DNA from 2 places in the Streptomyces sp. NPDC090119 genome. Region 1 is predicted to be linked to the other one. Evidence: riboswitches for the same ligand, from Rfam matches in the RefSeq annotation. Region 1 holds a riboswitch; the other holds the start of a gene.
What was found. Region 1 has a riboswitch for glycine ahead of gcvT (glycine cleavage system aminomethyltransferase GcvT). Riboswitches for the same ligand answer to the same signal wherever they lie in the genome.

Region 1 (3,325 bases):
CCGCCCTCGGCGGCCGACAGCCACTCGTGCTCCTTGCTGTAGCTCAACTGCTGCGGGTTGCTCATGACCTGAATTCTCCTGTACGCGAGGACGTGCTCGTCGGGGGAAAAGGGCTCGAACCGCTGAAGAGCGGGTGAAATGTGCGCAGGGTCACGCCGGGGACGGCCGGACCCGGGGCCAGTGTCTACTTGGCGCGCTTGTAGAAGGGCAGCGCCACGACCTCGTACGGCTCGTGGCTGCCCCGGATGTCCACGCCCACACCCGTGCTGCCGGGGGCGGCGTGCGCGGCGTCGACGTAGGCGATGGCCAGCGGCTTGCCGAGGGTGGGGGAGGGGGCACCCGAGGTGACCTCGCCGATCACCTCGCCACCGGCGACGACGGCGTACCCGGCGCGCGGCACCCGGCGGCCCTCGGCGATCAGGCCGACCAGGACGCGCGGCGGCTGGGTCTCGGCGCGCCCGGCGGCCTTGGCGAGCGCGTCGCGGCCGACGAAGTCGGCCTCCTTGCCGAACTTCACCACGCGGCCGAAACCGGCGTCGAAGGGGGTCAGCTCCGTGGAGAGCTCGTGCCCGTACAGCGGCATGCCCGCCTCCAGGCGCAGGGTGTCCCGGCAGGACAGCCCGCACGGCACCAGACCGGCGGAGGCCCCGGCCGCCAGCAGGGCCTCCCAGAGCTGGACGGCGTGCTCGGGCTTCACGAACAGCTCGAAGCCGTCCTCGCCGGTGTAGCCGGTACGGGCGATCAGGGCGGGGACGCCCGCGACCGTGCCGGGCAGCCCGGCGTAGTACTTCAGGCCGTCGAGGTCGGCGTCGGTGACGGCCTTGAGGATGCCGGGGGACTCCGGGCCCTGGACGGCGAGCAGCGCGTAGGCGTCGCGGTCGTCGCGGACCTCGGCGTCGAAACCGGCGGCACGCTCGGTCAGCGCGTCCAGCACGACCTGGGCGTTGGAGGCGTTGGCCACCACCATGTACTCGTGCTCGGCGAGCCGGTAGACGATCAGGTCGTCCAGGATGCCGCCGTCGGCCCGGCAGATCATGGTGTAGCGGGCGCGGCCGGTGCCGACCGAGGCGAGGTCGCCGACCAGGGCGAAGTTGAGCAGGGCGGCGGCGTCGGGGCCGGTCACCGTGATCTCGCCCATGTGGGAGAGGTCGAACAGTCCGGCCCGGGTGCGCACCGCCTGGTGCTCGTCCCGCTCGGAGCCGTAGCGCAGGGGCATGTCCCAGCCGGCGAAGTCGGTCATCGTCGCGCCGAGCGAGCGGTGCACGGCGTCGAGCGCGGTATGACGGATCTCGGTGCTACTCATCGGTCGTCTCCCAGGGCAAGGGGGATGGGGCGAGGAACGTTCCTCCCCATCTGTCATCGGAACCTGAGAGGTTCGCCATGACCGGCCCCCAGGGGGGTGTCACTGGCTTGCACCTTGGGTGGAGCCGCTGCGACAGCGGCCCGCTTTTCAGATGTGCCTCGCCCACGCGGTAACGGTGCCTGAGAGATTCAAGGGAGGGACTTGCTCCTTCGGCGCCCCTGATGGGGACTCTCCCGCGCGGATTCAAACGGCCGGTATGCAGTTGGCGGGCACATCATCGCACGGCGGGGCCCGGCCCTGAAGGGGCCATCGACTGTGACATGGCTGTGGCCGTTCGGGGACCCGACCGACGACCCGGCGCATTACCTTCTCTTTACATTTGTTGGGCAGGAGATGACCTGTACCCACAGGGGAGGACGATCACGGTGAACAGGACCACGGTGTGCGCCACCACCACCGGCATCCCGGTGCCGCAGCAGCCCTGCGCACCCGCCCACGAGCACCGGGCCGAGCGTCCCGCGCCGGTCGTCCGCGACCTGCGTGACCGCCCCGGCGGCGGCCCCCGCACCCTGCGCTTCGGCCCCCGTGACCTCGCCGTCGTCACCGGCCTGCCCGGCAGCGGCAAGTCCACCCTGATGCGCCGCGCGGTCCCCGGCCACCGTGTCGACTCCCAGGACGCCCGCGACCGCTGGGCCGCCCGCCTCCCCACCGCCCTGCCCTACGCGCTCTACCGCCCCTTGGTCCGCCTCGCCCACTACACCGGACTGCGCCGCGCGCTGGCCTCCGGCGAGGGCGTCGTCGTGCACGACTGCGGCACCCAGCCCTGGGTGCGCGCCTGGCTCGCCCGCGAGGCCCGCCGCAGAGGCGGCACCCTGCACCTGATCCTGCTCGACGTGCCCGCCGACACCGCCCGGCGCGGCCAGCGCGAACGCGGCCGGGGCGTCTCCCGGTACGCCTTCCGTCGCCACCGGGGCGCCACCGCCCGCCTGCTGGGCGCCGTCGGGCGCGGCGAGAGCCCCGCGGGGTGCGGCTCGGTGATCCTGCTGGACCGCGCCTCGGCGGACGGGCTGAAGCGGATCGAGTTCGCCGAGTGAACGCCCGTACGCGCACCGGATAGCCTTCAGCACCACAGCATGACTCCCAGCAGGCGGTAGGCACATGGACTTCCCGGCGGACCTTCCCGCGGACTTCCCGGCACAGGCACACCCCCACCCGCACGGCGGTTGGCCCGGCAACGAACTGGAGGAGGTTCTCTCGGCCTCCCTCGGCATACCCACGGCCGGGGCCCGGGTCATCGAGGTCCTGGCCCGCAGCTTCGTCTGGATACCGCTGCCCAACGGCGGCGGCCCGCACAGCGGCCCGCTCGACCTGCCCACCGTCGACATCGACGGCCAGGTGTACATCCCGGTGTTCAGCTCCGAGGAGCAGTTCCGGCAGTCGCCCGGCGGGCACCTCCCGCACACCGTCGCGCCCGCCGTGGAGTTCGCGCGCGGTCTGCCGCCGCAGGCGGGCGTCGTGATCAACCCCGGTGGCGTGGTCGGACTGCCGCTGCCGCCCGACGCGGTGGCCGCGCTCTGCCGGGCCGGGGTGAGCCCGCTGGACGGTCCCGCCTCCGGCGGCCGGGTCCGGCTCTTCGAGCCCGACTGGCAGGAGGACCCGGTGGACTTCCTCGCCGCCGCCTCCGCCGAGTTCGCCGCGACCGGAGTCGTGGTCAGCGCCCGCCGCTGCCTCGCCGTCATCGAGACCGCCGACCCGGTCCTCTTCGTCGGCGTCGAACTCGCCCACTGGGAGGGCGACGCGCGGGCCCTCCCGCTGGACGCCCTCGGCAAGGCCCTGGGCCGCGCCCCCGCCCCCTGGCCCGTCAACCTGGTCCTCCTGGACGCCACCCAGGACCCGGTGGCCGACTGGCTCAGGGCCAACGTCCGCCCCTTCTACCAATGGGGCAACTGATCAGCGAGGGCCCACCGCCCAAGGGGCGCGGGGAACTGCGCGACAAGCCACGACGCACCCGCACCCGCGAAC
Region 2 (3,325 bases), on a different contig from region 1:
GGAGGACACCTACGCCGTGGACATCCACGACCGGCTGCGCATCGGCCTGGAGGTCCGTCGGCTCGCCGACCGGTGCGTGCGGCGGCTGCGCGGTGCCGGGCTGTCCGGGCGCACCATCGTGCTCAAGGTCCGGCGGTACGACTTCTCCACCCTGACCCGCTCCGAGACGCTCCGGGGGCCCACGGACGATCCGGCGGTGATCCGGGAGGCGGCCGCGCGGCTGCTGGACTCCGTGGACACCACGGGCGGGGTGCGGCTGCTCGGCGTCGGGGTGTCCGGGCTCGCCGACTACACCCAGGAGGACCTGTTCGCCCAGGCGGCGGGGGAGACGGAGGAGGACACGCCGGAGGAGAGCGACCCCCACCTTGGTGATCCCCGCTTCGGCCCGGAGAGACCCGAGCCCGCCGCGCCGGAGTGGCGGGCGGGCCAGGACGTGCGGCACCCCGAGTACGGGCACGGCTGGGTCCAGGGCAGTGGCCTGGGACGGGTCACCGTGCGCTTCGAGACACCGCTCTCCGCGCCGGGCCGGGTACGGACGTTCCGGTCCGACGACGCCGGGCTGGAACCGGCCGACCCGCTGCCGCTGGTGGCTCAGGTGGAGGCGGTCGCCGCGGAGGGGGAGACGGGCGGATGAGGGGAGGGGCTCAGGTCTCCTCGGTGCCCGCGACCTTGCCGAAGTCGCGGTCCGGGGTCCGGGCGGAGGTGCCCGCGTCGAGACCGTAGTGGTGGTAGAGCTGGAGTTCCTGTTCGGGGGAGAGGTGGCGGCCCACGCCGAAGTCGGGGGCGTCCCTGATGAGGGCGCGTTCGAAGGGGACGCGGAGCGCGCCCTCGACCAGTTCGCTGGGCTCCAGCGGGACGAAGGCGTCGCGGGAGAAGAGGCCGGTGCGCACCGCGGCCCACTCCGGGACGCCGGTCGCGTCGTCGAGGTACACCTCGTCTATGGTGCCGATCTTGGTGCCGGCGCGGTCGAACGCCTTGCGGCCGATCAGGCTGCGCGGATCGATGTCGGTCTGCACGATCCCTCTCCCTCCACATGGTCGCAACTCATCCGTAAGCACTACAAAAGAGCAGAATCAGTCGGGCGGCCACTCGAACACCGCGCTCAGGACCCCGCTGGTACGCTGAACTCGGCTGCTGACCCCGTGCGGGAGAGTCCTCCGAGCAATTCGGAGGCGCCGAAGGAGCAACTCCTCCCCGGAATCTCTCAGGCCCCCGTACCGCACGGACGAGGTCACTCTGGAAAGCAGGGCGGGCGTCATGGCTCCCGCTCTCACCGACGGTGCAAGCCGGGGTCCGCAAGGCCCCCGGTGAAGCTCTCAGGTACGAGATGACAGAGGGGGAGGCCGGTGGGCACCCGCGCCGTGGTGCCCCTCGCAGGTCGCGTCAGACCAGGAGGCCTCCGCACATGACCGCCCCTCGCATTCCGCTCGCCGACCTCGAAGCGGGCATTCCCTTCGAGCAGCGCCACATCGGGCCCGACCAGGAGGCGCGGGCCAAGATGCTCGCGCAGGTCGGCTACGGATCGCTCGACGAGCTGACCGCCGCCGCCGTGCCGGACGTCATCAAGAACGCCGACGCGCTCGACCTGCCCGGCGCCCGCACCGAGGCCGAGGTGATCGCCGAGCTGCGCGGTCTCGCGGACCACAACCAGGTGCTGGGCTCCATGATCGGCCTGGGCTACCACGGCACCTTCACCCCGCCGGTGATCCTGCGCAACGTCATGGAGAACCCCGCCTGGTACACGGCGTACACGCCCTACCAGCCGGAGATCTCCCAGGGCCGTCTCGAAGCCCTGCTGAACTTCCAGACGATGGTCGCCGACCTCACCGGGCTGCCCACCTCCGGTGCCTCCCTGCTGGACGAGGGCACCGCCGCCGCCGAGGCGATGGCGCTGTCCCGGCGCATGGGCAAGAACAAGAAGGGCCTCTTCCTGGTCGACGCGGACACCCTGCCGCAGACCATCGCCGTCATCGAGACCCGTGCCGAGCCCGCCGGTGTCGAGGTCGTCGTCGCCGACCTGAGCGAGGGCATCCCGGCGGACATCGCCGAGCGGGCCATCACCGGCGTCCTCCTCCAGTACCCCGGCGCCTCCGGTGCCGTACGCGACCTGAAGCCGGTCATCGGGCAGGCGCACGAGCTGGGCGCCCTCGTCACGGTCGCCGCGGACCTGCTCGCGCTCACCCTGCTCAGCTCGCCCGGCGAGCTGGGCGCGGACATCGCCATCGGCACCACCCAGCGCTTCGGCGTCCCGATGGGCTTCGGCGGTCCGCACGCGGGCTACATGGCCGTGCACGAGAAGTTCGCCCGCAGCCTGCCGGGCCGCCTGGTCGGCGTCTCCGTCGACGCCGACGGGCACCGGGCCTACCGGCTCGCGCTCCAGACCCGCGAGCAGCACATCCGCCGCGAGAAGGCCACCAGCAACATCTGCACCGCGCAGGTGCTGCTCGCCGTGATGGCCGGGATGTACGCCGTCTACCACGGCCCCGACGGCCTGCGGACCATCGCCCGCCGCACCCACCGCTACGCCACGATCCTCGCCGAGGGCCTGCGGGCGGGCGGCGTCGAGATCGTGCACGGCGCCTACTTCGACACCCTCACCGCGCGCGTGCCCGGCAAGGCCGCCGAGGTCGTCGCCGCAGCCCGCGAGGGCGGGGTCAACCTGCGCCCGGTCGACGCCGACCACGTCTCCCTGGCCTGCGACGAGACCACCAACCGGGCCCAGCTCGAAGCCGTCTTCGCCGCCTTCGGCGTCGAGGGCGACATCGAGGCGCTCGACGGGGCGGCCGAGGACACGCTGCCCGAGGCGCTGCTGCGCACCGACGACTACCTCACCCACCCGGTCTTCCACGACCACCGCTCCGAGACGGCCATGCTGCGTTACCTGCGCAAGCTGTCCGACCGCGACTACGCGCTCGACCGGGGCATGATCCCGCTCGGCTCCTGCACCATGAAGCTGAACGCGACCACCGAGATGGAGCCGGTCACCTGGCCCGAGTTCGGCGCGCTGCACCCCTTCGCCCCCGCCGAGCAGGCCGAGGGCTACCTCACCCTCATCCGGGAGCTGGAGGACCGGCTCGCCGAGGTCACCGGGTACGACAAGGTCTCCCTCCAGCCCAACGCCGGGTCCCAGGGCGAGCTGGCCGGACTGCTCGCCGTACGCGCCTACCACCGGGCCAACGGGGACGAGCAGCGCACCATCTGCCTCATCCCGTCCTCCGCGCACGGCACCAACGCGGCGAGCGCGGTGATGGCCGGGATGAAGGTCGTCGTCGTGAAGACCGCCGGGGACGGAGAGATCGACGTCGAGGACCTGCGCGCGAAGATC

Region 2: linked by a shared signal. The riboswitch ahead of gcvP (aminomethyl-transferring glycine dehydrogenase) and the one ahead of gcvT (glycine cleavage system aminomethyltransferase GcvT) in region 1 are both predicted to bind glycine.

The regions. Positions count from the first base shown of each region.
Region 1 is NZ_JBIVDK010000003.1:173,444-176,768, reverse strand. It holds gene gcvH (glycine cleavage system protein GcvH) at 1-65, opposite strand, end outside; gene gcvT (glycine cleavage system aminomethyltransferase GcvT) at 185-1,303, opposite strand; glycine riboswitch at 1,461-1,549, opposite strand; gene ACIPPM_RS13455 (AAA family ATPase) at 1,729-2,397, shown strand; gene ACIPPM_RS13450 (enhanced serine sensitivity protein SseB) at 2,462-3,253, shown strand.
Region 2 is NZ_JBIVDK010000004.1:9,734-13,058, forward strand. It holds partial or broken gene ACIPPM_RS17800 (DNA polymerase IV) at 1-723, shown strand, start outside; gene ACIPPM_RS17805 (PRC-barrel domain-containing protein) at 645-1,016, opposite strand; glycine riboswitch at 1,136-1,230, shown strand; gene gcvP (aminomethyl-transferring glycine dehydrogenase) at 1,406-3,325, shown strand, end outside.